Regions from separate parts of the Nonomuraea sp. NPDC048882 genome, predicted to be linked through region 2. Evidence: riboswitches for the same ligand, from Rfam matches in the RefSeq annotation. Region 2 holds a riboswitch; each other region holds the start of a gene.

Region 1 (7,018 bases), on a different contig from region 2:
CCCCGGTCAGCGGCGGCCCGGCGAAGACCAGGAAGAACGCGACCGGCAGCGTGCACGCCCCGGCCAGCAGCCACGGCCGGCGCGGCCCCCAGCGCGAGGTGGTCCGGTCGGACCAGCGTCCGACCAGCGGGTTGATGATCAGGTCCCAGATTTTGGGCGCGGTGACGACCACGCCGGCCAGCCATGCGGGCACGGCCAGGAAGTTGGTCATGTAGAACAGCAGCAGCAGGCCCGGCACGGCGTTGACCGTGGCGGTGCAGAACGAGCCCACCCCGTAACCGAGGCGCACGCCCTTCGGAACGGTGGCCGTGCCGGTCGCCGGTGTGATCATTCCCTCATTGAAGCCGAGCGAGGCCTTGTTCGGGAGGGCCCACTTTTCGCGGGCCCGCCCGTTCAGGACGGCAGGTTCAGTCCGAGACGTTGGCGCAGACCACGTGCGCGCCGATCTCGATCATCCGCTGCTCGCTGCGCGAGTCGGCCACCCTGGCCATGAGGATCGGCGCGCCGGAGGCGGCGAACTGCGGCAGCCGGGCGCGTACCAGGCGGTGCAGGTCGCGTACGACGTCCTCGGCCGCCGACATGTGCACCTTCACATGCAGCATGATCCCCGGCGCCCCGGACGCCGTGCGGGCCTCGGAGATCCAGACGTGGTGCACCAGCGGGAAGTCCATGAGCAGGTACCCGATCGCCTTCCGCAGCGCGGGCAGGATCGGATGCGTGCACCGCCGGTATCCCGGGTCCACCTGCTGCATCGGCCCCGACAGGTGCGGCCTGGGCGCGGGCACCCAGGGCAGCGTGGGGGCGTGCGGCGTCGGCGGGGCCACCTGGGCCAGCGCGGCACCGCGCGACACGGTGGCCATGGCGCCCGTCGCGTAGGCGGCCGGCACGGCCCCCGACAGGACGGGCGTCGGTCCCGTGCGCGTCGTGGTGATGAAGCGCTGGAGATCGTCGATGGGCACGGCCGCGGCGGCTGGACCGGCCGCGTCGATGACGATCTCGCGCACGCCGGTGACGCGCTGGATGTCCAGGATGGTGTCGGCATCGCACGCCGAGAGGGAATGGCTGCCGCGGTGCCTGGCATAGGTAGCGGGGCTGGTGTATCCGAGCAGCACTCGGTCGCCCGCCTGCGTCGTCCCCAGGACGACGGAACGATCTGGTCGCACTGCCACCAGGACTCCACCGTCGGCAAGAGCGCCCAGCAGGCGATGCGGAGCGCCATGCTGGGCGAGCACGTCGGCAAGCGCAGGATTCCCGATGCTCATATGACGAACCATAGGTAGTCGGCCACGGCTTATCAGGCTAATGGCCAATAAATCTCCCGATCAAGACAAAGATGCATCCAGAGTGGATGAGTTTGCCGCGCGGTGGGTACGCCGGTCCCCGTCTCACATGGTGGGTCCCTCGTGAACGCGTTCACAAGCGACGGTTAGACTCTGTGGGACCGCCGGGGGGATCCATGGACGTGAACCCTCCCAAGCCGCCGTGACCAAAAGGATCCACACCTGTGAACAAGCCCGTCGTTCTGGTCGCAGAGGAGCTGTCCGAGGCTGGCCTCGCCGTACTCGGTGCGGATTTCGAGGTCCGCCACACCGACGGCGCCGACCGGTCCCAGTTCCTGCCCGCCCTCGCCGACGTGGACGCGCTGATCGTCCGCTCCGCCACGCAGGTCGACGCCGAGGCCATCGCCGCGGCGCCCAAGCTGCGGGTGGTCGCCCGCGCCGGCGTCGGTCTCGACAACGTCGACGTCGAGGCGGCGACCAAGGCCGGTGTCATGGTCGTCAACGCGCCGACCTCCAACATCACCAGCGCCGCCGAGCAGACCGTCGCCCTCGTCCTGGCCAGCGCCCGCAACACGGCCCAGGCGCACGCCGCGCTGAAGAACGGGGAGTGGAAGCGGTCCAAGTACACCGGTGTCGAGCTGGACGAGAAGGTCGTCGGCATCCTCGGCTTCGGCAAGATCGGCCAGCTGGTGGCGCAGCGGCTGCAGCCGTTCGGCGTCGAGATCATCGCCTACGACCCCTACCTGCCGCCGGCCCGCGCCGCGCAGCTCGGCGTCAAGCTGGTGAGCCTCGACGAGGTGTTCAAGCAGGCCGACTTCATCACGGTGCACCTGCCGAAGACCAAGGAGACCCTGGGAATCATCGGCGACGAGGCGCTGCACAAGGTCAAGCCGAATGTGCGCATCATCAACGTCGCCCGCGGCGGCATCGTGGACGAGGCCGCGCTCTACTCGGCGATCAAGGAGGGCCGGGTCGCGGGAGCCGGCCTGGACGTGTTCTCCAAGGAGCCGTGCACCGACAGCCCGCTGTTCGAGCTGGACCAGGTCGTCGTCACGCCGCACCTGGGCGCCTCCACCCACGAGGCCCAGGAGAAGGCCGGCACCCAGGTCGCGCGCAGCGTGAAGCTGGCGCTCGCGGGCGAGTTCGTGCCCGACGCCGTCAACGTCCAGGGCGGCGCCGTGGCCGAGGACGTCAAGCCGGGCCTGCCGCTGGCCGAGAAGCTCGGCCGGGTCTTCACCGCGCTCGCGGGCGAGGTGGCCACCAAGCTCGACATCGAGGTGCGCGGCGAGATCGCCGCCCAGGACGTGCGGGTGATCGAGCTGGCCGCGCTCAAGGGCGTCTTCGCCGACGTGGTCGAGGAGCAGGTCACCTACGTCAACGCGCCGCTGCTGGCCAAGGACCGCGGCATCGCCGTCGAGCTGGTGACCAGCGCCGAGAGCCCCGACTGGCGCAACGTGGTGACCGTGCGCGGTGTGCTGGCCGACGGCCGCACGGTCTCGGTCTCCGGCACGCTGTCCGGCCCCCGGCAGATCACCAAGATCGTCGAGGTCAACGGCTACGAGATGGAGATCGAGCCGACGGCCCACCTCTGCTTCCTCACCTACGCCGACCGCCCCGGCATCGTCGGCGTGGTGGGCCGCCTCCTCGGCGAGCACGGCATCAACATCGCCTCGATGCAGGTGGCCCGTGACGTCAAGGGCGGCAAGGCGCTCATCGCGCTGACCGTCGACTCCGCCATCCCGGCCGAGGTCGTCGAGCAGATCGGCGCCGAGATCGGGGCCGAGAGCGGCCGTTCGGTGGACCTGGAGGACTGACACAGCGGACTGACACAGCGGACTGACACACCTGCGTCTCTTCTGATATCAGCGGAAAAGGGCCGTTCCGTTCCACGGGGCGGCCCTTCGCGTCTCACCATGCGAGATAGTAGGACATCCGAGCAGAATGCTCAGGTACTGTTGTCGGTGATGCGCCAGGTTCTCGTACTTATTACCTGCCGCGGCGGGGCCTGTTAGGGCAGGTCGACGACCCGTCGCGGTGTGCGGCGTGTGCGTCGGCCGTCAAGTCCCTCCGTCCGGTCCGTGACCCGGACCACGCGATCAGGCCCGGTCGGATTCCCGACCGGAGTCCGGCTTCCCAGTCGAACGACGTCCGCGAAATGAGATGAGTGACATGTACGAGATGTATGCCTGGAACCGTGCCGACGACCACGAGGACGAGGCGGTCGAGGCCGTGCAGATGGCACTGGACCGGCGCGACAACGGCGGCGCTCCGCAGAGCTCCGGGCAGTAGAACAGGGCTAGAACCCGGCTAGAGCGCGGCTGGAGCGCAGCTAGATGGCGGCGCCTTTCAGAACTCCAGCCGGTAGAACACCGCGGTCCGCCGCATCCCCGGCACCAGTGAGGCGATCCGGGCCACGACGCGGTGGGTGACCGACAGCAGGTCGAACCCGTCGATGTCGAACGCGCTCACCGCCGACAGGCAGCGCAGGCCCGGATGGATCGCCGTCAGCTCGGCGGGGCCGTCGATGCCCCAGTGCATCGTGGCCCCGGCCTTCCGCACCGGCCTGTTCAGCCGTTGCAGCCGCAGCCCGAACGAGCTCAGCGCGTCGAAGACGAACAGGCCACTGGGGAACCGCTCCACGATGGCCCGCAGCAGCGCCCGGCCGCCGTCCGGGTCCAGGTAGTAGAGCAGGCCCTCGGCCACGACCAGCGCGGGGGCGTCGGCGGGGACCCGCTCCAGCCAGGCCAGGTCGGTCACCGACGTGCCGACCGTGGCGTAGGCCCGGCGTTCGGGGAACAGCCGCCGGCGCAGCTCCACCACCTCGGGATAGTCCACGTCGTACCAGCGGACGGAGTCCGGCGGATCGAGCCGGTGTACACGCGTGTCGAGCCCGCAGCCCAGGTGCAGCACCGTGGCCTTGGGGTGGGCGTCGAGGAACCCGGCGGCCCACCTGTCCAGGAAACGTGCCCTGAGCGCGACCGCGGCGGCACTGCCCGGGGTCATGCCCATTCTGCCGAAACCGTGCTCGATCCGGTCGAGCGTCTCCGCGGCCATGCGGTCGCCGAGGATCGGGCGGGGGGATCGGGCGTCGAGCGCCCTGCCGTAGAGCGTGGCGAGGAGGGTGGCCTTCTCCTCCGTCAGGTGCACCTTCTCGGGTGACATGCCTTCACGCTACGTCCGCGCGCGCGGCGCACGGCGGGTGGGGCGGACGGCGGCTCCGCGCTCTCTGCGGCCGCGCGCCGGGCGGGTGCGGGTGGGCGGCGGCCCCGCGCGGCCGCCGCCCACTCGCCGTCTATCTCGTGCGGCTCACTCCACGGAGGCGGTGAGCGGGGTGGGGCCGGTCTCCTCGCGGTGTTCGAGCACCTGCTTCCACTCGCGTACGCCCGCGCGATCCGGCCGGACCGCTCCGACGAACGCCTGCCTGCGCCAGTCGGAGAACTTCTCCTCCTTCACCACGTCGCCCGTGTGCGGCGAGTGGACCATGTAGCCGGGTTTGGAGATCATGCCCACGTGACCGAGCCCGCTGAAGAAGACCAGGTCACCGGGCTTGAGGTGGTCCCAGGAGATCTTCCTGGAGAACGCGCCGAACTGTTGCGCGGCGGTGCGCGGGAGTTCGATCCCGGCCGCCTCGTAGGCCCGGAGCATCAGCCCCGAGCAGTCGTAGCCCTGCCTGCTCGCTCCGCCCCAGACGTACGGGGTGCCGCGTTTGTCCATGGCGTATCTGATGGCGATCTTCCAGGCGGGAACGGGGAGTTGCTTCTCCTGGATGCGCCTGATCTCGGCGCCGGTCAGGGTGGTGGTGTCGTCGTCGGGGGTGGCTGCCTGGGCTGCTGGGGTGGCCAAGGTGAGTCCGGCGGCCGCGGCCGCCAGGACGATGGCGATGCGAGACAGAGCACTTGTCCTTCCATGGGGCCGGCCGGGTTAGCTGACGGGCTCGGGCCTGGAAGACAGCCCTACGGCGCGCTGGGCGCCGATTCGCCCCTGGGGGAGAAATGGGTCCCCGGCTCCACACAGCGGTTGTGTGGATTAGGCCCGATGGACTTTAGCGAATGGGTCAAGAGGTCGTAAACCCCCCAAATCGGACGTCCGGACCTTGAGATGGTGTGTTCGTCAGACGAGACGAGCCGGTAAGGTACAGCCCATGGAGTCGCGTAACATCCGCTTGGCCGTCATCCCCGGGGATGGCATCGGCACCGAGGTCGTCGCCGAAGGACTCAAGGTCCTGGAGGCCGTGGGTACGAAGATCGAGCCCACCCACTACGAGCTGGGGGCCGCACGCTACCACCGCACGGGCGAGACGCTGCCCGACTCGGTGCTGGAGGAGCTGCGCGGCTTCGACGCGATCCTGCTCGGCGCCATCGGCGACCCCAGCGTGCCGCCCGGCATCCTGGAGCGCGACCTGCTGCTGCGCCTGCGGTTCACCTTCGACCACTACGTCAACCTGCGACCGGTCAAGCTGTTCCCCGGCGTGGAGACGCCGCTGGCCGACACGCCCACCGAGGACATCGACATGATCGTCGTCCGCGAGGGCACCGAGGGCCTCTATGCCGGCACCGGCGGGGCCATGCGGCGGGGCACGCCCCACGAGATCGCCACCCAGGAGTCGCTCAACACCGCCCACGGCGTCGAGCGCGTGGTGCGTTACGCGTTCGAGCAGGCCAAGTCGCGGCCGCGCAAGAAGCTCACGCTCGTCCACAAGACGAATGTGCTGTCCTACGCCGGAGACCTGTGGCAGCGCACGGTCAACCGCGTGGCCGAGGAATACCCCGAGGTCACCACCGACTACAGCCACATCGACGCGGCCTCGATGTTCTTCGTCACCCAGCCCGAGCGCTTCGACGTGATCGTCACCGACAACCTGTTCGGCGACATCATCACCGACCTCGGCGCGGCCATCGCCGGCGGCATCGGCCTGGCGGCCAGCGGCAACATCAACCCCGAGCGGACCGCGCCCAGCATGTTCGAGCCGGTCCACGGCAGCGCGCCCGACATCGCCGGCCAGGGCAAGGCCGACCCCACCGCGACCATCCTGTCCGTCGCCATGCTCCTCGACCATCTCGGCCTGCGCGCCGAGGCGGCCAAGGTCGAGCAGGCGGTCGCCGACGACATCGTCGAGCGCCTGGCCGGCTGGGCCGGTCGCACCACCCACGAGATCGGCGACGACATCACCGCGCGAGTATCCGGCTAGGACCGCCTAGCCCCGATCAAGCGCCTGGCGGTCCGAGGAGGGCTGCCGGGCGCTTTTTCGTGTGCGGGTTCCGGCGACCGCGCAGGCGAATCCAGCGGCCAAAAGGACTAACCACCCCTTTGGCCCCTTGCTATCCCATATGGCGAGACAATAGGAAGTACGGACTGCCCTTACGGGCATGGCCGCTCATCGCAGCGGGCCCGCAGCCGGCGGGCAGATCCCGCAGATCCGGTAACTTTCGGTAGATTTCGGTAGATTTTCGGTAGACCGCAGAGAGAAGGACCGCCGTCATGACCATCGCTCAGAAGCTCAGCTTCGACGTGCAGCTATCCGACCACGCTCGCACCGCGGCCGAGCGGGAGCAGGTACTGGCGGACCCCGGTTTCGGGCAGACCTTCACGGATCACATGATCTCGATCGACTACACCGAGGGCCAGGGCTGGCACGACGCCCGGCTGCTGCCGTACGGGCCGCTGCAGCTCGACCCCGCCACCTCGGTCTTCCACTACGCGCAGGAGCTGTTCGAGGGCCTCAAGGCGTATCGCCAGCT
Region 2 (7,018 bases):
CGGGGTGATGTCGCTGGCGGCCGCCATCGACGACGGCCGGTTCGGCACGGGCCGCCGGGTCCTGATCGTGTCGAACAACGCGGCCGTCCCCGAGGTGGCCATGCCGGCCGACCAGGCGCCCGGCTTCGCCGCGCTGCGCTCGCGCTTCGACGAGGTGCGTTCCTGGAACGAGCTCATCGCGCCGCTGCATCCGTCGGACTGGCGGGCTCGGGTGATCGAGGTGCCGATGACGGAGCGGCTGATCCGCTCCCACTGGGGGCTCGACGGCGTCGAGGAGCTGGTGCTGGAGTCGATCGCGGTGCCGCCGGCGCGGACGATCGCGGGGCTGGTGCGCGACTGCCCGATCTCGGTCTACTCCGACGGGCTGATGAGCTACGGCCCGACGCGCGATCCGCTGCCCGCCGAGATCTTCCGGCGCATCGACCGGCTGATCCACCTGGACCTGGTGCCGGGGCTCGAACCGCTGCTGCTCAGCGAGTACGGCGTCGCCCCCGAGATCCTGCCCGGCGAGCGCTTCCTGTCAGTCGTGCGCGAAGTGTCGGAGATTTCGGAAATATCCGGAGTGTCCGGGCCGGCGATGATCCTCGGCCAGTACCTGTCGGCGCTGGACCTCCTCACGCCCGAGGAGGAGGCCGGCCTGCACGAGACCATGCTCAAGGCCCTGGTCGCGCGCGGCCACACCGACGTCGTCTTCAAGCCGCACCCGGCCGCCGGCCGCCGCCACGCCCAGTTACTGCGGGCCGCCGCGAAACCGCTGGACGTGCGGCTGACGGTGGCCCAGGAGAGCGTGCCGGCCGAGGTGTGCTTCGCCGCGCTGCGGCCCGAGCTGGTCGTGGGCTGCTTCTCCACGGGGCTGGTGACGGCCTGGCGCTACTTCGGGCTGCCGGTGGCCTCGTACGGGACCGAAACGGTGCTGCGGCGGCTGACCCCGTACGAGAACAGCAACCGGATCCCGGCCACCATCGTGGACGCCCTGCTGCCCAGGCTGTCGGCCGAGGGCCACATCGAGCGGCCGCCCGAGCCGGACCTGCCCACGCTGCTGCGCGCGGTGGGCTACTGCATGCAGGCCGACGCCTACCCCGACCTGCGGCCCGACGGCATCGCGTTCGATCCGCGCTACTTCAAGCGCAGGCGGCTGGAGATGCTGGGCCTCGCCGACGCGGCCAGGCCCAGCGCGTTCACCAGGATCCGCAGGAAGCTCAGGTCAGCGCTTTGAGGCCGTCGCTCTGGCGTACGGCTCAGGTCAGCGCTTTGAGGTAGCGGCGCATCCGGCGCTTGGCCCGGTAGCCGGCCCGCAACATCTTCGGGGGCACCTCCACCCGGAGCCGGGCCCGGCGCCGGGCCGCCGCGTGCCCGGGGCCGTCGAGCAGCGACCTGGCGGGCGTCCGCGGCCCGGCGACCAGCCCGGCCAGCAGCCCCGTCCAGGAGTCACGCTCGGCCGGATGGAAGTAGTTGGCCGCGCACCAGGCGGGCGAGGCCGCGCGGAAGTCGCCCTTGGCCAGCTCCTCCATCGTGCCCAGCAGGTCGCTGCCCTCGAACACCAGGTTGATCATCTCGGCGCTCACGCCGAAGTCGCGCAGCACCAGCGACGGCACGCCCATGGCGATGGCCTCCAGCGCCGCCGTCGAGCTCACCGTGACGAACCCGGCCGCCCGTTCCAGTTGCTCCTGCATGGACCCGGCGGCGAACGTCAGCCGGCCCGGCTCGCCCATCTCCCGCCACAGCCGCTGGTAGTGGTGGCGCTCGTTGTGCGTCTGCCGCTCGCCCTCCAGCGCGCGCAGCTTGACCACCACGTCGAGGTCGGGCCGGTGTTCGGCCAGCTCGGCCAGCGACAGCAGGATCCGCTCGCGCCGCTCCCGCTCGCGCGGCACCTTGGCCTGGGTGGCGAACACCACCCGGTTCCCGCTGCCCGTGCCCGCCTCGGGACGCAGGAACGGCAGCCGGGCCAGCCCCACCGCCCCTCCCCCGCCGAGCCGGCCGGCGATCGCGGCGAACTCGGCCACCTCCCGCTCGCTGTGCACCACGAACAGGTCACAGCCGCTGCGGAACAGCCACGCCTTCTCGGTGGCGGGCACCGAGATGCCGGGCAGACCGCTGACGAACACCGGCCGCGGGCGCAGCCCGCCGAGCACCTCGGCCACCAGCACGTCGACCACCGGGCCCGTACAGGCGACGAGGATCACGTCGGGCCTGGTGCGCTCGGCCAGCCGCCGCACGGAGCGCGCCGACAACACCGGCGGCCGCCCGCCGCCCTGCCCCTCGTCCGGCCCCTCGTCCGGCCCCTCGTCCGGCCCGCCTCCCCGCCTGCCGCTCCGCCCCTCGCCCCGCGTGCCGCGCACGGCCGCGGCGATCTGCTCGGGCGAGGGCGCGATCGGCGTGCGCACCACGACCAGCTCCGTCACGCAGCCCTCGGGCAGGTCACCGAGCAGGCAGGCCGCCCATTTCAGATACGAGTCGGAGTCGGCGACCGCCAGCACTCTCAACCGGACACTCCTGTCAAATGCGAGCGCAGGGCGGGAGCCGCCCTGCTGGTCCACCAGTCATCGGGTACGTCCACGGGCTCGACGGCGACGCCGCGCGGGCTGAGCAGCACCCGCAGCGAAGTGATCGCGGTCGAGGGCAGGCTGAGCACGCGCTGGCCGGGGTCCAGGCCGCGCAGCGTCAGCTCGGCCGGCGCGCCGGCGTCGTGGACGGTGATGCCGGGACGCTCCCGGATCAGCGCGACGTCCACGGGGTCCTCGCGGCGGTGCGGGTAGTAGGCCAGGGGCTCGCGGGTGGCCAGGTCGGTCAGCCAGCGCAGGTAGTGGTCGCGGTGCACGAGGCCGTTGCGGACCAGCGAGGTGCCGAGCACGACCGTGCGCTCGGCCGGTCCTTCGGCGCTCGGCGGCTGGGCACGCAGCCAGGCGAAGTCGTGGCGCACGAGATCGACACCGGCGCGGCGGACGGCCGCTTCGAGCCGTTCGTCCACGGGCAGCGCGGTGAACACCGCCACCTCGCTCAGCCGCAGCCGCACCGCGGCGGCCAGCCCGAGCAGGGCGCGCACATTCGTGGAACGGGCGCGGGCGCGCAGCAGCGGCCGGTGCGGGCCCGCCGCCAGCAGCTCCAGCAGCCGCAGCGTGGCCAGGCCGTCATCCACGATGACGATGCGGCCAGGGCCGGAGGCGAGCCAGCGCAGTTGCACCCGTCCGGAGAAGGCGTCCCCGACCGCCTGCACGCGTCTCGGCATGCGCTCGCGCGGCTCGGCCAGTTCGAGGCCGTCGGGCAGCCCCAGCGCGCGCAGCTCACGCCGCGTGGCCTTCAGCGGCCGCAGGCCCGCGCGGGGCACGACGGCCGTCGCGGGGCCGAGCAGCCCGGCGTGGTGGGCCTCGACGGCGCACAGCATCTGGAGCGGGGACTCCACCCAGGCCGACGCCTGTTCGACCACTCCTTGCCCTCCCAGCGGGGTGATGGGCCGTTCACGACCGCTTCAAGCTAGCCCCACCGCCTTAAGCCCGCAGGAACGCGGTATGAACAATGGAGAGTATGAACTCGCTCTTGCTCAACACGGACGGCGTGCAGATCCCGCAGCTCGGGTACGGCGTCTTCCAGGTGCCGGCCGACGAGGCCGAGCAGGCGGTCGCCATCGCGCTCCAGACCGGCTACCGCCACATCGACACGGCCGCCGCCTACGGCAACGAGGAAGGAGTGGGCCGGGCCGTCCGCGCGAGCGGGCTGCCGCGCGAGAAGGTGTTCGTCACCACCAAGCTGTGGAACGGCGACCACGACCGCGCCGAGGCCGCCTTCGACGAGAGCCTGACCCGGCTGGGGCTCGATCACATCGACCTCTACCTCATCCACTGGCCGGTGCCGCGGCAGGACAAGTACGTCCAGGCGTGGAAGGCTCTGGAGCGGATCTACCGCGACGGGCGCGTCAGGGCCATCGGCGTGTCGAACTTCACCGTCGCCACGCTCACCCGGCTCATGGACGAGACCGACATCACGCCGGCCATCAATCAGATCGAGCTGCACCCGTACCTGCAGCAGCGGGAGCTGCGCGCCTTCCACGAGGCCAACGGCATCCTCACGGAGGCGTGGAGCCCGCTCGGGCAGGGCAAGGGGCTGCTCACCGATCCGGCGCTGACGATGCTGTCGGACAAGTGCGGCAGGACGCCGGCGCAGATCGTGCTGCGGTGGCACCTGCAGCTCGGAAACGTGGTCATCCCGAAGTCGGTCACGCCGGCGCGGATCAAGGAGAACATCGACGTGTTCGACTTCATTCTCGACCCGGAGACGATGGCGGCCATCGGGGCGATGAACAGGGGGCAGCGCATCGGGCCGGATCCTGACACGTTCAACGTGGCGTGACGGGCGGTTCACCGCCTTTGTGACGGGAGAGGTTTTCGGGGTGTCCCGATTTATCCCCACATAACCATATTTTTACCTTTCCTGTACGATCTGCGGCGTGCGAGAATTCACCTGGGGAATAGCGGCGACCGGCGGCATCGCGCGTACGGTGGGGGCGGCCATAGCCGCCGAACCGGGCATGCGGGTGGGCGCCGTCGGCTCACGAGATCTGGCCAGAGCGCAGGCTCTGGCCTCGACGCTGGAGGCGGAGTCGGCCTACGGCTCCTACGAGCAACTGTGCGCCGATCCGGCGATCGACGCCGTCTACGTGGCCACCCCGCACGCCCAGCACCTCCAGGTGGCCGAGGCCGCCATCGCCGCCGGTAAGGCCGTGCTCTGCGAGAAGCCGCTGGCGGCCACCGTGGACGACGCCGAGAAGATGGTGCGGCTGGCGCGCGAGGCGGGCGTGTTCCTGATGGAAGCGATGTGGATGCGGTTCAACCCCCTCATCCAGCAGATCGCGGCCGATCCGCGCTTCGGCGAGCTCCGCTCGGTGCAGGCCACCTTCGGCTTCGCCGCCCCGTACGATCCCGCGCATCGCCTGTGGGCGCCGGAGCTGGGCGGCGGCGCCCTGCTCGACCTGGGGATCTACCCGTTCAGCCTGGCTCAGCTGCTCCTCGGCACGCCCTCGGGCCTGAGCTTCACCGGCTCCCTGGCCCCGACCGGGGTGGACGCGGAGGCGGCCGGCACGTTGCTCTACCCCGGCGGACGGCACGCTCTCGTGGCGGCCTCGTTGCTGGGGAATTACCCGAACATGGCCAGTGTTGTGGGTACTCAGATGCGGGCGGACATCCCGGCGCCGTTCTGGGCGCCGAAGCGGATCCTCCTCACCGGGCCCTCCATGGAGCCGGAAGAGCACGTTCTCGATCCGGCGGACAACGGATACGCCGGGGAGCTTCGCGAAGTCCGTGCCGCCACGGCCGAAGGCAGGACCGAATCCTCGATCATGCCGCTTGACGAATCCCTTGCCATGATGGGACTTCTGGCCGACGCGCGCAGACAACTCACCTGACTGCGCTTTATGGATTTGTAATCCTCTTGCCTCATGTATTACCTTATGAGGCACCTTGAGGCATACGCCCGGTTTGTCCGGCTATGTCTGACCATCGCACGAAAGATCACAGGATCGTCCTGTGACCGCTGAATCCGTCTTCGTACGGAACCGGGGACCCATGTCCTTGGGGTGAATCGGCACTCCGGTGCCGTAGGGCAGCTTCCACGCCCGAACCCGTCAGCTAACCCGGTAAGCGGCATGGAAGCAAGGAGTAACCCCCTCGATGGCCAAGTACCGTCTTACTGCTGCGCCCAAAACCGGCATCACCCGCGCCCTCCTGGGCGGAGCCATCCTGGCCTCCGCCCTCGGCGCCCCTCTCGCGGCCAACGCCGACACCGCGACCGGAGTAGCCGCGGCCACCGCCGCCAGGCACCCGGACTCCGCCACCGCCGCCCACAAGGCCGGTGACAGGAGCGAAGAGACCAAGGTCAACGTCACGGCCGACCAGGTCCTGTCCGTGGCCAAGGCCCAGATCGGCACCTCCGAGAACGCCTCCGGCGGCGGCACCAAGTACCAGCAGTGGTACGCCAACTCGAAGCGCGCCGCCGAAACCGTGGCCCGCGACGGCGGCAACCGCAACGCGTACCTGAACGCCGCCTGGTGCTCGATGTTCGTCTCCTGGGTCGGCGAGCAGACCGGCGCCCGCCCGCAGGTCGGCTGGGATGCCTACACCGTCGCCCACGCCAAGTGGTTCCGGGCCAACCACCGCTTCGGCGACGTCGCCAAGCCCGGCGCCGTGGTCTTCTTCTCCTGGAAGGGCGGCAAGTCCCTCAGCGACATCCAGCACGTCGGCTTCGTCCTGAAGGACAACCAGAACGGCACCATCTCCACGATCGAAGGCAACACCGGCAACGGCCGGGTCGAGGAGCGCGTCCGTCCGAAGTCGCAGGTCGTCGGCTACGGCTACCCGGACTACGCCGCCTGACAAACCCACCCACGAGCGCGCGCCCCACGAGGGGGCGCGCGCTCGCGCCTTTCCGGAGGTACGGGCCCCGCTCGGGGGGCTCCCGGGGAAAACTGCAAGGCCTTCCCCAAGGGGGCGCTTCGCGCCACGAGACTCCAGACAGCGCTCCCCAAGGGGGCTGCCGCCCCCTTTCGATCCCCCAAACCCCCCGCTCGCTCCGCTCGCCGTCGAACCCCCGGCCCTGGTTACCGGACACGTTCGAGCGTCGTCAGAGGGCGGTTCGCGAGCGAGCGTTCTCTCAGTAAAGATGGACCAACAATCGGCCCATACACGCGAGGCGGTATCAACGAACGCCCGTGACCAGCACCTACGCAGCCATGTCCATCCGCGACGCACGCTTCACAGCCACGCCTATCCACCCTGCACGATCCGCCCCGCCGGCGTTCCGTAGTACCAATGCCGCCCAGCCGGAGCGAGAGGTACGCCACCGCGAGCCTCGATCCGTCGAGCCGCCTCCACGACGCAGCGCAGGAGCACCTGCCGCCGATCCTCGCTGAAATCGTCCAGCAGGACCGCGGAACTGCTGCCGGCCAACGCGTGCGTGCGGAGATCCTGCTCCAACTCCGGCCACCACGAGGGCCGAAGGTCCACCGGCTCCTCCGCCCCGACTCGGGCGG
Region 3 (7,018 bases), on a different contig from region 2:
AGGAGAAGGCCGAGAAGCTGGCGGCCTTCGACCGGGAGAACCGGGGCCTGAAGGTCGAGCGGGGCAAGGCGCAGAAGGCGCTGCAGGACGCCGACAAGGAGCGCGACGGCGTCGAGAAGGAACGCGCGGAGATCCTCAAGCTGATCAAGGATCAGAAGAAGCTGCTGGAGAAGCTGGGGGCCTACAACCCGGGCAACCCCAACAGCGTGGGCCTGAAGTACACCGGCCCCGCCTCCGGCAGCGCGGCGGCGGTGCTGCGGTTCGCGTTCGCACAGGTGGGCAAGCCGTACCGGTTCGGTGCCACGGGGCCGAGCTCGTACGACTGCTCGGGGCTGACCCAGGCGGCCTGGCGGGCGGCCGGGGTCTCGCTGCCCCGTACGACGTGGCAGCAGTGGGCGTGGGGAGCCAACCGCAAGGTGGACCTCAAGTCGCTGCAGCCCGGTGACCTCATCTTCAGCGCGGGGCTCGGGCACGTCAGCATCTACGCGGGCAACGGGCAGATCGTGCACGCGCCGCAGACGGGTGACGTCGTCAAGGTGGTCAAGCTCTCGTCGTACGGCAGCACGCTGGTGGGGGCCGTGCGTCCGTAGCGCCGGTTTCCGATCCCGCCGTCCGGCCGCTCTCGGCCGGCGGCGGGATTTTTTCTGCCTCATCCTACTATGGATCATCGTTCGTGAGACGGAGTCGCGTTCTGGAATGCCTTGTGGCCTGTGTTGATGCCTACGGCCGCCGCCGTACATATCCGGAAATCTGCCGTGACTCTCCCTTAAGGCGGGCACAAGCCTCGGGAGCGCTCCCAGGTCCCGAACGCGTGATTTAAACGGGAAATCTGTGACATAAGCGACAACTTGGACCTGACAATCTTGGGCCCGCTCAAGTGTGAGCAGGGTCACATTTCCATAACATAACCTGGTGTTCCAGCAGGGGTTTCGAACCTGACAAAGTCCTCTGTCTGATCTTTACAGCCGGGCTCACGCTTTGCCGATCCTTGAACTTTCGGCGTAGCTTCTGGCGTCGTCGCGGTGCACAAGCCATGGCCCCGCGAACCCGCATCGGTCCCCTCTCGATGTGCGACAGATAGAAATCCGCCGGTCGTTCCCCGATATCCCCATGTCATTTCATCGGGGCTTCGACCTGCCCAATCCGTGCAGCCAGGAGGCACGGAGCCGGGGACCCAGCGATCCCACGTTTCCCCAGGGATCAGGGGTGAATCGGCGCGCTTATCGCGCCGTAGGGCGACTTCCAGGCCCGAATCCGTCAGCTAACCCGGTAGGCGTTCGTGGAAGACACAAGGAGAAATCCTGTCCAGCTCCCTGCATAACCCCCGTCTGTCCCGCCTTGCCCTGAGTGGCGTAGCGCTCACCATGACCGTGACGGCCGGAGGTTCCATCCTCCTTGCCCCAACGGCTCAGGCGGAGACGACGAGCGAATCGACCGTCACGACGGTGAAGGCGGAAACCACCGCCAAGACCTCGAAGAAGGTCACGGCCGCCCAGCGAAGGGCAGCCAAGGTCGCTCGGCAGCAAACGAAGGCCCGCAAGGCCGTCGCCGTGGCCAAGAACCAGATCGGTGACCCGTACCGATACGGAGCCACAGGACCTGGTTCGTTTGACTGCTCCGGTCTCGTCCAGTTCGCCTGGAAGAGAGCCGGAGTGAAGCTCCCGCGGGTGGCGAGCAGCCAGTTCGCCCGCATCAGGAACAAGATCTCCTGGCGGCGGTTGAAGCCCGGTGATCTCATGTTCTTCAACGGGCTCGGCCACGTCGGCATGTACGTCGGCAAGGGCAAGATGATCCACTCGCCTCGGACAGGCGAACGGGTGCGCATCGACAAGCTGGGCGGTTGGCGCCGGTCGTCATTCGTCGGCGCGGTCCGTCCCGGCATGTGAAGAAGCCCCGCCCGGATCCACGGAAAGCCTTCCCGGATCCGGACGGGGCTCTCGCACGTCCAAGGCGCCTCTCACACGTCCAGGGCCGCCCCCGGCCCGTCCCCGGCCCTCACGGCGCACCTACGGCCACCCGCGAGGCACGCCAGGGCACGTTCAGGATCCCCATGGCACGTCCGTGTCACCCTGTGGGGCCGGGCGGCCGGAACGGCGGTGTGGACCGGCCCGCGTGGGCGGCGGCGGATCGGCCGGGATGAAGTCCGTGCGGGTCCGGCTACGATCGGGCTTCGTGTCCGAGCAGGTGAGCCGACGAGCCGTGGTGGCCTGCCTGCTGCTCATCGCCTCCGGCGGCGCGCCGCTCCACGACTCCCCGATCCTTCCCCCGGAGGCGCGCGACCTCTGGCCGGGCCGCGGCACGGTGATCCGCCGCGGACGGCTCTCCACGGTCGTGGGCCCCGGCGACGGCAGCGGTGGCGGCAGCGGCGGTGAAGACGCCCGCGGCGCTGCAGGCGACGACAAGGGCGGCGGCAAGGACGGCGACGGCAGCGGTGGCGACGGGCTGGAGGAGCTGGCGGCGAGGGCCGACAGGGCCGGGCTCAGGGTCGCCCGGGTGCTCGGCCGGCCGGTGCGCCCGCTGGTGATCGTGCCGGACTCCGCCCGGGACGCCGCCCGCCTGGCGCGGGTGGCCCGGGTCGACGGGCTGGCCGCGCTGGCCGACGGCGGGCGCGTGATCGTCGTTCCCGAGCTCTTCGCCACCCTCACCCCCACCGGCAAGGACGTGGTACTCGCCCACGAGCTTACCCACGTCACAGCGGGCACCGACGGGCTCCCGATCTGGCTGTACGAAGGATTCGCCGACTACGTGGGCTACCGCGACGCCGGGCTGCCCGTGACGACCATCGCCGCCGAACTGGTCGCCGAGGTACGCGCGGGACGCCTGCCGGACGCGCTGCCCGGCCCCGCGGACTTCGCGGCGGACGGCCGGGACCCGGCGCGGCCGGCGCGTGCGTACCAGGAGGCGTGGCTGGCGTGTCGCTTCCTCGCCGACCGGTTCGGCGAGGAGACCCTGGTGAGGCTCTACCGCGCGGCCAGGACGACCGGCGCCGACCGGGCGCTCGCCGCGCGGGGACTCACGGCCGCCACACTGACGGCACGGTGGCGCGCGTACGTGCGGGATCAGCTCGGGTGAAGGGGAGCCAGATGAGCGAACGGCAGGACACGGAGGACTCACCGAGGCAGGACGAGCCCCCGGACGGCACCACGACGGCGGTGACCGCCACGAACCCACCCGGCCCCGGCGACACCACCCCCGCCCCGGAACCCGCCCCAGGGCCCACCCCAGGGTCTGGAGAGACGCGTGACAGGCCGGACGGAGGGGAGGAGGGAGCTGTGGGGGAGCGGGAGCCGGATTCCGACAGCGGCCTCAGGCGGCCGGCGGCGATCACGCTCGTGCTGCTCGGCCTCGCCGTCCTGGCCGTGGCCGTGTTCAGCACGCCGTGGCAGGCGCTGATCGGCGGCCCGCCGGACCCGTCCCGCGACTTCACCGCCGCCCAGATCGCGAAGGCGCGCGCGTTCGACGCGGCCACCAGCCTGCCCGCCTACCTCTCGCTCGCCCTCACGCTCGTCTTCGCCGGCCTCCTCGTCGCCACCCCGTTCGGCGCGAAGGTGACAGGGCGGCTGAAAGGCCCGTGGTGGCTGCGGGTGATCCTCGGCGTCGTGCTGATCACCGCGATCACCGAGCTGGTCAGGTGGCCGCTGGGCGTCTGGTACGAGACGATCCTGCGCGACTACGGCCTGTCGGTCCAGAACTGGTCGAGCTGGGCGGGGGACCGGCTGAAGAGCATGGGCGTGGAGGCGTTCCTGCTCTGCGTGATGCTGCTGGCCCTGATGGCGCTGGCCCGCAGGGTCAGGCGCTGGTGGATCCCGGCGGCGGCGGGCGCGTTCGCGCTGACGGTGGCGGCGTCGTTCGTCTATCCGGTGGTGTTCGAGCCGATCTTCAACGACTTCACCCCGATGCGGCCGGGCCCGCTCCGCACCGAGCTGCTTGAGCTGGCCGAGCGCGACCGGGTGCCGGTCGAGGACGTGCTGGTGGCCGACGCCTCGCGCAGGACGACGGCGCTCAACGCGTACGTGTCCGGCTTCGGCGCCACCCGGCGCATCGTCGTCTACGACACGCTGCTGCGGGCGCCCGAGCGCGAGGTCGCGCTGGTCGTCGCGCATGAGCTCGGCCACGCCAAGCACGACGACGTGCTGCACGGCACGCTTCTCGGCGCGCTCGGGTCGGGGCTGGGCGTGATCGTGCTGTTCCTGCTGTTCGGCACGGTACGGCGGCGCACCGGCGTCACCTCGATCACCGACCCCCGCGCGGCCGGCGCGCTCATGGGCCTGATCACCCTCGGCTCGGTGCTCCTCGGCCCCGCCCAGAACCTGATCAGCCGGCACGTCGAGGCCAGGGCCGACACCCACGCGCTCGACCTCACGCGGGACCCGGCCACGTTCGTGGCCATGCAGAAACGCCTCGCATTGACCAATATTTCCGACTTGTCGCCGGATGCGGTGGAATATGTGCTCTATGCCTCCCATCCCTCCGCCCCCCAGCGCATCGCGCTGGCCCGCGCCTGGGCCGAGCTGAACGGCGTCCCGCGACCGTGACCCACCCCGCGAGCGGCCGGCCGCACAGCGTGCTCTTCGTCACGAACGACTTCCCGCCCAGGCCGGGCGGCATCCAGTCGTTCGTGCACGGGCTGGCGCTGCGTACGCGGGACGCGGTGGTCTACGCCCCCGCCTGGCCGGGCTGCGCGGAGTTCGACCGGCGCCAGCCGTACCAGGTGGTCCGGCATCCGACGCGGCTGATGCTGCCCACGCCGGCCGTCGCCCGCACGGCGGCCGGGCTCGTGGCCGAGCACGGCGCGCGGACCGTCGTGTTCGGGGCGGCGGCCCCGCTCGGGCTGCTCGCCCCCCGCCTGCGCGCGGCCGGCGCGCGGCGCGTGGTGATGCTCACCCACGGCCACGAGGCGTCGTGGGCGAGCGCGCCGGGCTTCCGCTCGGTGCTGCGCAGGATCGGCGCGCACGCCGACGTCGTGACCTACCTCGGCGACTACACCCGCGAACGGCTGATCGCCGCCGTTCCGGAGGCCAAGCTCGTCCGGCTCGCGCCCGGCGTGGACGTCGAGCAGTTCCACCCCGGCGCGGCCCCGCCCGGTCTGCGGGCCGCGCTCGGCCTGGCCGGCCGGCCCGTGGTCGTGTGCGTGTCGCGCCTGGTGCCGCGCAAGGGCCAGGATCAGCTCATCAGGGCCTGGCCCCACGTGCTGCGCTCGGTGCCGGACGCGGTGCTGCTGCTCGTGGGCGGTGGCCCGTACCGGCGGACGCTGGAGCGCCTGGCGGCCGGGCGGGAGTCGATCAGGTTCACCGGCACGGTTCCGGCGGCGAGCCTGCCCGGCTACTACGCGGTGGCGGACGTGTTCGCGATGCCGTGCCGTACCCGGCTGAAAGGGGTGGACGTGGAGGGGCTCGGGATCGTGTTCCTGGAGGCGTCCGCGAGCGGGCTGCCTGTGGTGGCGGGCGCGTCCGGCGGCGCGCCGGACGCGGTGCGGCCCGGCGACACCGGGCTCGTGGTCGACGGCGAGAACACGGGAGAGGTGGCCCAGGCCGTCGTGGAGCTGCTGAGCGACCCCGCCAAGGCCCGCAAGCTGGGCCGGGGCGGGCGCGACTGGATCACCCGCGAGTGGGCCTGGGACCAGGTGGCCGCCCGCTTCCATGCTTTGCTCTAGCCCCCTCTAACCCTTCGTCGAGCCCAGCGTCAGCCCCGCCACGAACTGCTTGTGCAGCAACTGGAAGACGATCAGCGTCGGCAGCGCCACCAGCATCGACCCGGCGGCCAGCAGGTTGTAGTCGGTGAAGAACTGGCCGCGCAGGTTGTTCAGCGCAGAGGTGACGGGCAGCTTGTCGCCCGACGACATCAGCACCAGCGCCCACAGGAAGTCGTTGTACATCCAGGTGAACTGCAGCGTCGACAGCGCCGCCAGCACCGGCCGGCACAGCGGCAGCGTCAGCCGCCAGTACCGCTTCCACACCCCGGCCCCGTCCACCAGCGCCGCCTCGGTGATCTCCTCGGGGATCGTGCGCATGAAGTTCGCCATCACGAACACGCAGAAGCCGAACTGGAAGGCCACGTGGATGAGGATCAACCCCAGGTAGGAGTCGTAGAGCGACTGCGAGTCCGACAGCCATCCGGGCAGCGGGACGAGCGTGTAGAACGTGTACAGCGGGGTGATGAGCACCTGCGGCGGCAGCAGGTTGCCCGCGGTGAAGACGATCAGCAGGACCTTGCGCCCCGGCACGCGCAGCCGGGCGATCGCGAACGCCGTGAACGAGGCCAGGAAGAGCGTCACCACCACGCCGGGCACCACGATGATCAGCGTGTTCAGGTAGTAGCGCGGCAGCTCGGCCTGCGTCCACGCCTGTACGTAGTAGTCGAGCGTGAGGTGTTCCGGCATCGAGACGTAGCCGAGCCTGGCGGTCTCCTCGTACGGCCGTACCGACGCGTACACGGCGAGCGCCAGCGGCAGCAGCCATCCCAGCGCCACCAGCCCCAGGAAGACGTGCAGCAGGACCCGCAGCGGCCGGACCGGACGCCGCGGCGCGGCGGGCCCCTCCTGGGCCGGGGGAGCGGCGGCGGGGGCGGTGAGCGTCATCGCTCCTCCCTGAACAGCTGCGACAGGTACGTGACGATGAACCCGATCGAGATCGCCAGCAGGATCACCGCGATCGCCGAGCCGAACCCGATCCTGCTGGCCTCGCCCACGATGTTCTCCGTGACGAGCACCGACAGCAGCTCAAGCCCGTTCCTGCCCTTGTTGATGGCGTAGACGACGTCGAACGCCCGTAGCGCCTCGATCACCGTGATGACCAGCACGATCACGTTCACCGGCCGCAGCGTCGGGAACACCACCCGGAAGAACGCCTGCCGCTCGCTGGCCCCGTCGATCGCCGCCGCCTCCTTCAGCGCCGGATCGACCGCCTTCAGCCCCGCCAGATAGATGATCATGACGTAGCCCACGTGCCGCCAGGCGGCCGCGACCATGACCACCCAGATGTTGATGGAACTGTCGCCCAGCCAGTCCACGCTCAGCCCG
Region 4 (7,018 bases), on a different contig from region 2:
TGCTCGCGGCCGGGGCGATCACGGGTCCCGGCGCGGCGATGGCCGAGGACCGTCAGTCGCCGAACGTGTTCACGGTGTGCGGCACCGGCCCGGTGTACCGTTCCGCCCACGTCCACATCGACACCAAGTGCGACATCAAGGTCAACGTCGAACGGCCCAGGCTCATGCAGCACAGCACCGACTACGTCGCCGAGGACCTCGAGCTGGAGAACGCGGAAGCACTGGCCGACGAGTGAGCCTCTCCTGCCAAGGGGGACGCCTCAGCGGGCCGGCAGTGCACCAGGCCCGCGGCTCGTCGCCTTGCAGGTAACCCCCAGAAACACGAAACGGGCCGCCTTCGGTCGTACACCGGGAAGAGGTGTACGACCGGGGGCGGCCCCAGCCGCGTTGCCCGACGAGGTAGCGGCCCTGGGCGGGGTAACGGTAAGGCCCCGTCTCACCGAAGTGAAACAGGGCCTTGACCTACATCCCTCAGTCGGGGCGACAGGATTTGAACCTGCGACTTCTTGCTCCCAAAGCAAGCGCGCTGCCAAGCTGCGCCACGCCCCGTCTCGTCGAGTGCGCATGCGGTCCGCGACTCCGGTACGCTTTTGCCCTGACGACCGGATGAAGTCTAGACCAGAGTTCGACCGGTTCGCGCGGACGTAGCTCAATGGTAGAGCCCTAGTCTTCCAAACTAGCTACGCGGGTTCGATTCCCGTCGTCCGCTCTCAGGGCGTGAAAGGCCAGGTCGGCTTCGGCTACCTGGCCTTTGTCGTCTCTCCGTGTCGCGGGGCTCCGTAGGTTTCCAATGTCGCCCGGGCGATGGCGTCGATGCGGTGGCCGTACGCCGCGTGTCCGTCCGCGAGGAAGGTGCCGTCCTGGAACGGCAGGTCGCTGAACGTGGTGCGGAATCCCCCCGTGGGCCGCGTCGCGGGAAGCGGGGCGTACGGGGTCAGTGGGCGGATGTCGGTGGCGGCGCGGACTCGGTGGTTGTTGCGGGCCACGCGGTGGGCCTGGAGGCGGGTCAGGGCGTCGAGGCCCTTGTCGGCGTAGAACTGCAGCAGGCGGTACTGGCCGTCGAGGTACGCGTCGGGGCCGCCGGGCGGGTGTTGCAGGAGGTAGGCGCAGACCACGACCGCGTGCCAGCGGTACATCTCCGGGTCGCGCTGCTCCTCGGACAGGACCTCGTGGTAGTAGTCCGCGCAGACGCCGAGCGGGCCGGCGTTCGCGCCGCAGTCGCAGTGGCTCATCACGGCAATCTAGGCGGCGCCCGGCCGCGTTGTCGAAGGCATTAGGCCCGCTCGTAAGCTGAGGGCGATGCGTGCGCGACCGATCTCCCGTGAGGCCCTCGTCGAGGAGCTGGCCGAGCTGATCTCCGGCAGACCGCCGGGCTCGTGGGTGCGGGTGGCCGTCGACGGCGCCCCCTCCGCACGCCCGGAGTCGCTCGCCGACGAGCTGGTCGCGCCGCTGCGGCTACGCGGGCGGCCGGTGCTGCGGGTGTCGGCCGGCGACTTCCTGCGGCCCGCCTCGTTGCGGCTGGAGTACGGGAGGACGGATCCCGACGCCTTCTACGACGACTGGCTGGACGCGGGGGCGCTGCGCAGGGAGGTGCTGGAGCCGCTGAACCCCGGAGGGTCGGGGCGGGTGCTGCCTGCGCTGTGGGACAGCGCGATCGACCGGGCCTACCGGGTGCCGTACGAGGAGCTGGCTCCCGGCGGGGTGGTCCTGGTGGACGGGACGCTGCTGCTGGGGCGGGGGCTGGCGTTCGAGGTGAGCGTGCACCTGTGGCTGTCGCCCGGCGCGCTCGAACGCGGCATGCCCGAGGACGAGAGGTGGCGGCTGCCTGCCTACCGGCGCTACGAGCGGGAGGTCAGGCCGCAGGAGGCGGCGGATGTGGTCGTACGGGCCGATCATCCGCGGCGGCCGGCCGTCCTCGTCAGGGACGGGGCCGACGCCTGAGTCATGGTGTCCGGGTCGAAGACGGGGCCGACGCCTGAGCGACAGTGGCCGGGTCGATGACGAGGCCTGGAGCTGAGCCGTGGTGGCCGCCTCGGAAGGGGAAGGGCGGCGGCCACCCGGCCGTCATCGCGCGGTAGGGCGCTTGCCGTGGTTCGCCTTCTTCTTCCTGCGTGCCTTGCCCTTGCGTGCGCGCCTGGCCATGGAGCTCGCCTCCCACTGATCGGGTACAGGGTGATCGGGTACGGCATGAGTTCCCAACGTCTCTCCCCACGCCGACCAGCGCAAGCATCCCCGGCGAACTAACATTCCCCAACAATTCCGTGTCATAATTTGGTGGAATCTGTTGGAAGGAGCGGGCGTGCTCGCACAGCAGCGTCAGCAGGCGATTCTCGAACGCGTGCGCAGCCACGGCGGCGTCCGGGTGGCCGACCTCGTACGCGAGCTCGGCGTCTCCGACATGACGATCCGCCGCGACCTGGAGGTGCTCGCCGAGCGCGGGCTGCTGGAGAAGGTGCACGGCGGCGCGACCGCGCTCGGCCCCGGGTCGACCGAGGAGCCGGGCTTCACCGCCAAGTCCGCCCGCCAGCAGCAGGAGAAGGAGGCCATCGCGCGGCAGGCGGCGGGGCTGGTCCGGCCTGGCACGGCCGTGGCGCTGTCGGCGGGGACGACCACGTGGGCGCTGGCCCATCATCTGATCGGCGTGCCCGACCTGACCGTGATCACCAATTCGATCCCGGTCGCGGAGGTCTTCCACCGCAACCCGCGCACCGACCGCACCGTGGTGCTGACCGGCGGGATGCGCACGCCGTCCGACGCGCTGGTGGGGCCGGTCGCGGTGGCGGCGATCCGCCGTCTGCACGTCGACACGCTCTTCCTCGGCGTGCACGGGATGAGCGTGCGGGCCGGGTTCACCACGCCCAACCTGCTGGAGTCGGAGACCGACAGAGAGCTCGTGACGGCCGCGACCAGGCTGGTCGTCCCGGCCGACCACACGAAGTGGAACACGGTCGGCATCAGCACCATCGCCGAGCTGAGCGAGGCCCACGTGGTCATCAGCGACGCGGGGCTGCCCGAGGACGCACGCACCGACCTGGCCGAAAGGGCCGGGCAATTGATCATCGCGGAGGGCTCGCAGTGAAGCGCACCATCACCCATCTGGCCGACGGCCGGGAGCTGATCTACTTCGACCGGCGGGACGACGCCGACAGGAGCGCGATCGACCGGCGGACGCTCGACCCCCGGCCGGTGGCCTCAGAGCTGCGCTACGACCCGCTGACCGAGGAGTGGATCGCGGTCGCGGGGCACCGGCAGACGCGTACGTTCCTGCCGACCGGCGGCACGTCGGAGTGCCCGCTGTGCCCGTCGTCGGACGAGCGGTCGACGGAGATCCCGGCCTACGACTACGACGTGGTGGTGTTCGAGAACCGCTTTCCCTCTTTCTCCACAAATTTCGGGACTTATCAGGAGGTGGGCGGGCTGAGTGAGGTCCGTCCGGGCGTGGGGAGGTGTGAGGTGGTGTGCTTCACCTCCGACCACTCCTCCTCCTTCTCCAGGCTCTCCGACGCCCAGGTGGAGCTGGTCATGGAGGCGTGGGCCGACCGTACGGCCGAGCTCTCCGGGATCGAGGGCGTGGAGCAGGTCTTCTGCTTCGAGAACCGGGGCGAGGAGATCGGCATCACGCTCGCCCATCCGCACGGCCAGATCTACGCCTACCCGTACGTCACGCCCAAGACCAAGCTGCAGCTCGGCGCGGCTGCCCGCCATCGGGGGCCGGGCAACCTGTTCGCCGACGTGCTGGCCACCGAGCGGGCGGCGGGGACGCGGGTGGTGGCCGCCAACGAGTTGTGGACGGCGTTCGTGCCGGCCGCCGCGCGCTGGCCGTTCGAGGTGCACGTGTATCCGCACCGGCAGGTGCCGGACCTGGCGGCGCTCACGGAGGAGGAGCGGGCGGCGTTCGCCCCCCTCTACACCTCGGTGCTGCGGGCCTTCGACGGGCTGTTCGGCGTGGTGATGCCGTACATCTCGGCCTGGCATCAGGCGCCCGTACGCCAGGACAGGGAGCTGGCCTACCTGCACCTGGAGCTGTTCAGCATCCGGCGGGCGCCGAACAAGCTGAAGTTCCTGGCCGGCTCGGAGTCGGCGATGGGCGCCTTCGTTAACGACGTGCTGCCGGAGGAGGCGGCGCGCATGCTTCGATCACAAGTAGATCACTAATTGATTTCCACTTAAGGTCGCATGACTCGGGATCTACCACTAATATCCCCATAAGCACCGGCCATAACAGCCGTCGCTTGCCTAATCCCGGGCGCGTGGCCCGGGAGCCGGGGACCCGAAACCGCACCTGGGGTGAATCCGCTTCTGTGGTAGGGCGCACTCCCATGCCCGAACCCGTCAGCTAACCCGGCCGGCAGAGGGAGAGGAACACCTACGTGGCGGCTTCGTCCCCCGCGACTCTTGCCATCGGTCTGATCACCGCCGCCGCCGTCGCCGTCCTTCCGGCGATACCGGCGTCCGCGGCCCCCAAACCCTCGGAGGCGAAGCTCCGGGCGCAGCTCAAACAGCTCAACACCAAGGTCGACAAGCTCATCGAGAAGTACAACCTCAAGCGCGTCGAGCTGGCCAAGGCCCAGCAGGCCGCCGAGGCGGCCAAGGCCAGGCTGGCCACCGCCGAGCAGGCGCTGGCCACGGCCGAGCAGCGGGTCGCCGAGATCGCCCGCCTGCGTTACCAGAACGCCGATCCTTCGCTCCCCTTCCTCATGACCCCCGAGCGCGGCAGCAGCGCCGCCCTGCTCGAACAGCTGACGGCTGAGCAGCAGGCGGTCGTGCAGAGCGTGGCCAAGGCCAAGGACGACAAGGAGAAGGCCAGCAAGGAGGCCGCCGCCCTGACGACCAGGATCAAGGCCGACGCGGCCGAGGTGGACAGTCAGCGCGACGACGCCGAGAAGGTCATCGACGACATCGAGGACAAGCTCAAGGACCTGGTGCCGTTCGCGACGGGCCGCAACTCCGACGGTTCGTGGGCACCGCAGCTGCCGTCAGGCCCCGACCACATCACCCCGCGGACACGGCTGATGAAGGCCCAGGTGGCCAAGAACTTCGCGCTGCCGTTCTCCGTGGGCTGCTTCCGCGCGGGCGCGAGCGGCGAGCACCCGCTGGGCCGGGCCTGCGACTTCATGATGAGCACGGGCGGCTCGATGCCGTCGGCGGCCAACAACGTCCTCGGCGACCGGCTGGCGGACTGGGCGCTGGCGAACAAGGGCAAGCTGGGCGTCAAGTACGTGATCTGGAAGCAGCGGATCAACCACGGGTCGGGCTGGCGGACGATGTCGAACCGCGGCAGCATCACCGAGAACCACTTCGACCACGTGCACATCTCGATGAACTGACGCCGAGAAAGCCGAACGGGGCCCCTGCCGAGGAGACGGCACGGGCCCCGCGTCATGTTCAGGGGGCGTCAGTTGGTCAGCGTGAGCGGGTTGACCAGGTCGGCGTAGACGAGCAGACCTGCCATGATCATCATCACGATCGCGAGCGCGTACGTCAGCGGCAGCACCTTGGCGATGTCGACGTAGGCCGGCTCCGGCCGCTTCATGACCTTGGCGTACGCCCGCTTGATGCCCTCCCACAGGCCCCCGGCGACGTGACCGCCGTCGAGCGGCAGCAGCGGGATGAGGTTGAACATGCCGATCGCCAGGTTGAAGCCGGCCAGCAGGTTGACGAAGATGGCGATCTTCTTCTCGGTGGACAGGTCGGAGGCGAGGATCTCGCCGCCCATGCGGCCCGCGCCGACCACGCCCACCGGGCCCTCGGGGTCGCGCTCGTCGCCGGAGAAGGCCGCGTGCCAGACGCCGACCATCTTCTCCGGCAGGTTGAGCAGCGAGCCCGCCACCCGGGCGGTCAGCTCGCCCATGTAGCCGACGACCTGGCCGAGGCTCTGCTTCTCCATGACCTCGGTGGGCAGCACGCCGAGGAAGCCGACGTTCTTGTCGATCTTCTCGGGGTCTTCGAGGTTGGGCCGGTCCTGCGCGATGAGCGTGACGCTGAGCGTCATCGGCTTGCCGTCGCGCTCGATGCCGAGCTGCACCGGGCCGGGGCCGTGGGAGCGGATCAGGCGGGTGGCGTCGTCCCAGGAGCCGATCTTCTGGCCGTCGAAGGAGACCATGCGGTCACCGGGCTTCATGCCGGCCTGGGCGGCGGGCGTCAGCTTGTCGCCGGGCGCGCACTGGGCGCGCTGCTCGGAGATCGGGATCACACAGGTGTGGGTCTCGGGCGAGACGACCGGGGCCCAGGCGGGCAGGCCGATGCCGACCAGCAGGATGCTGAAGAAGACGAACGCGAGCACGAAGTTCATGGCCGGGCCGCCGGACATGATGATGACCTTCTGCCACCACTTCTTGCGGTAGAAGACGCGGTCTTCGTCGCCCGGCCGCACCTCTTCCTGCGCGGCGTCGCGGGCCGACTCGATCAGGCCCTGCCAAGGGCCTGTGGCGGTGCTCCTGAGCTTGCCCGGCTCGTCGCCGGGGCGCGGCGGGAGCATGCCGATCATGCGGATGTAGCCGCCGAACGGGATCCACTTGATGCCGTATTCGGTCTCGCCCTTGCGCCGCGACCACGCCGTGGAGCCGAAACCCACCATGTACTGGGTCACCCTCACGCCGAAGATCTTGGCCGGCACCAGGTGGCCGAGCTCGTGCAGCGCGATGGAGACCATCAGCCCGAGGAGGAAGAGGATGATCCCCACGACGTAGAGCCAGTTCATCGAGGTGTGCTCCCGGCAGACGACAGGACAGACGAAGGGTCCGACAGCCCCAGAGTAGTCGAACTCGTCACACCGTACGGCTTACCGGTTCCGACGGGCATTGACAGTGCGCGATCAAGCGATCACGCTGGGAGACGACGGAGGGGGACGTCTTGATCCGCATACTGATCGCCGAGCACCTGCCCTTGGTGCGCCGTGGCCTGCTCGTCACCCTGGCGGCCGAGCCTGGCCTGCGGGTCGTCGCCGAGGCCGGGCACGCTCGGGAGGTGGTGAGCGCGGCGCGGGCCGCCGCGGCCGACGTGGCCGTGGTCGATCTCG

Evidence for each region. A riboswitch is a leader RNA that binds a small molecule or an ion and turns the genes downstream of it on or off. The one in region 2 is predicted to bind cyclic di-AMP.
Region 1: it holds a riboswitch for cyclic di-AMP, as region 2 does, so the genes downstream of both, AB0C27_RS26510 (C40 family peptidase) here and AB0C27_RS10865 (CHAP domain-containing protein) in region 2, are expected to answer to the same signal.
Region 3: it holds a riboswitch for cyclic di-AMP, as region 2 does, so the genes downstream of both, AB0C27_RS32920 (C40 family peptidase) here and AB0C27_RS10865 (CHAP domain-containing protein) in region 2, are expected to answer to the same signal.
Region 4: it holds a riboswitch for cyclic di-AMP, as region 2 does, so the genes downstream of both, AB0C27_RS41085 (hypothetical protein) here and AB0C27_RS10865 (CHAP domain-containing protein) in region 2, are expected to answer to the same signal.

The regions. Positions count from the first base shown of each region.
Region 1 covers NZ_JBEZGB010000007.1:350,772-357,789, reverse strand. Annotated here, with positions in the region: gene AB0C27_RS26530 (MFS transporter) at 1-331, opposite strand, end outside; gene AB0C27_RS26525 (hypothetical protein) at 408-1,169, opposite strand; gene serA (phosphoglycerate dehydrogenase) at 1,505-3,094, shown strand; gene AB0C27_RS26515 (class I SAM-dependent methyltransferase) at 3,627-4,442, opposite strand; gene AB0C27_RS26510 (C40 family peptidase) at 4,587-5,123, opposite strand; cyclic di-AMP (ydaO/yuaA leader) riboswitch at 5,177-5,323, opposite strand; gene AB0C27_RS26505 (3-isopropylmalate dehydrogenase) at 5,422-6,468, shown strand; gene AB0C27_RS26500 (branched-chain amino acid aminotransferase) at 6,759-7,018, shown strand, end outside.
Region 2 covers NZ_JBEZGB010000003.1:163,377-170,394, reverse strand. Annotated here, with positions in the region: gene AB0C27_RS10890 (polysialyltransferase family glycosyltransferase) at 1-1,216, shown strand, start outside; gene AB0C27_RS10885 (DUF6716 putative glycosyltransferase) at 1,239-2,477, opposite strand; gene AB0C27_RS10880 (hypothetical protein) at 2,480-3,424, opposite strand; gene AB0C27_RS10875 (aldo/keto reductase) at 3,523-4,344, shown strand; gene AB0C27_RS10870 (Gfo/Idh/MocA family oxidoreductase) at 4,442-5,395, shown strand; cyclic di-AMP (ydaO/yuaA leader) riboswitch at 5,512-5,648, shown strand; gene AB0C27_RS10865 (CHAP domain-containing protein) at 5,661-6,362, shown strand; gene AB0C27_RS10860 (hypothetical protein) at 6,753-7,018, opposite strand, start outside.
Region 3 covers NZ_JBEZGB010000010.1:195,590-202,607, forward strand. Annotated here, with positions in the region: gene AB0C27_RS32915 (C40 family peptidase) at 1-590, shown strand, start outside; cyclic di-AMP (ydaO/yuaA leader) riboswitch at 1,126-1,291, shown strand; gene AB0C27_RS32920 (C40 family peptidase) at 1,365-1,886, shown strand; gene AB0C27_RS32925 (hypothetical protein) at 2,173-3,072, shown strand; gene AB0C27_RS32930 (M48 family metallopeptidase) at 3,084-4,535, shown strand; gene AB0C27_RS32935 (glycosyltransferase family 4 protein) at 4,532-5,653, shown strand; gene AB0C27_RS32940 (carbohydrate ABC transporter permease) at 5,660-6,577, opposite strand; gene AB0C27_RS32945 (sugar ABC transporter permease) at 6,574-7,018, opposite strand, start outside.
Region 4 covers NZ_JBEZGB010000014.1:273,779-280,796, reverse strand. Annotated here, with positions in the region: gene AB0C27_RS41120 (hypothetical protein) at 1-236, shown strand, start outside; tRNA gene AB0C27_RS41115 (tRNA-Pro) at 476-549, opposite strand; tRNA gene AB0C27_RS41110 (tRNA-Gly) at 639-709, shown strand; gene AB0C27_RS41105 (DUF5946 family protein) at 741-1,232, opposite strand; gene AB0C27_RS41100 (uridine kinase) at 1,300-1,941, shown strand; gene AB0C27_RS41095 (DeoR/GlpR family DNA-binding transcription regulator) at 2,300-3,079, shown strand; gene galT (galactose-1-phosphate uridylyltransferase) at 3,076-4,155, shown strand; cyclic di-AMP (ydaO/yuaA leader) riboswitch at 4,224-4,365, shown strand; gene AB0C27_RS41085 (hypothetical protein) at 4,371-5,327, shown strand; gene AB0C27_RS41080 (site-2 protease family protein) at 5,396-6,700, opposite strand; gene AB0C27_RS41075 (response regulator transcription factor) at 6,853-7,018, shown strand, end outside.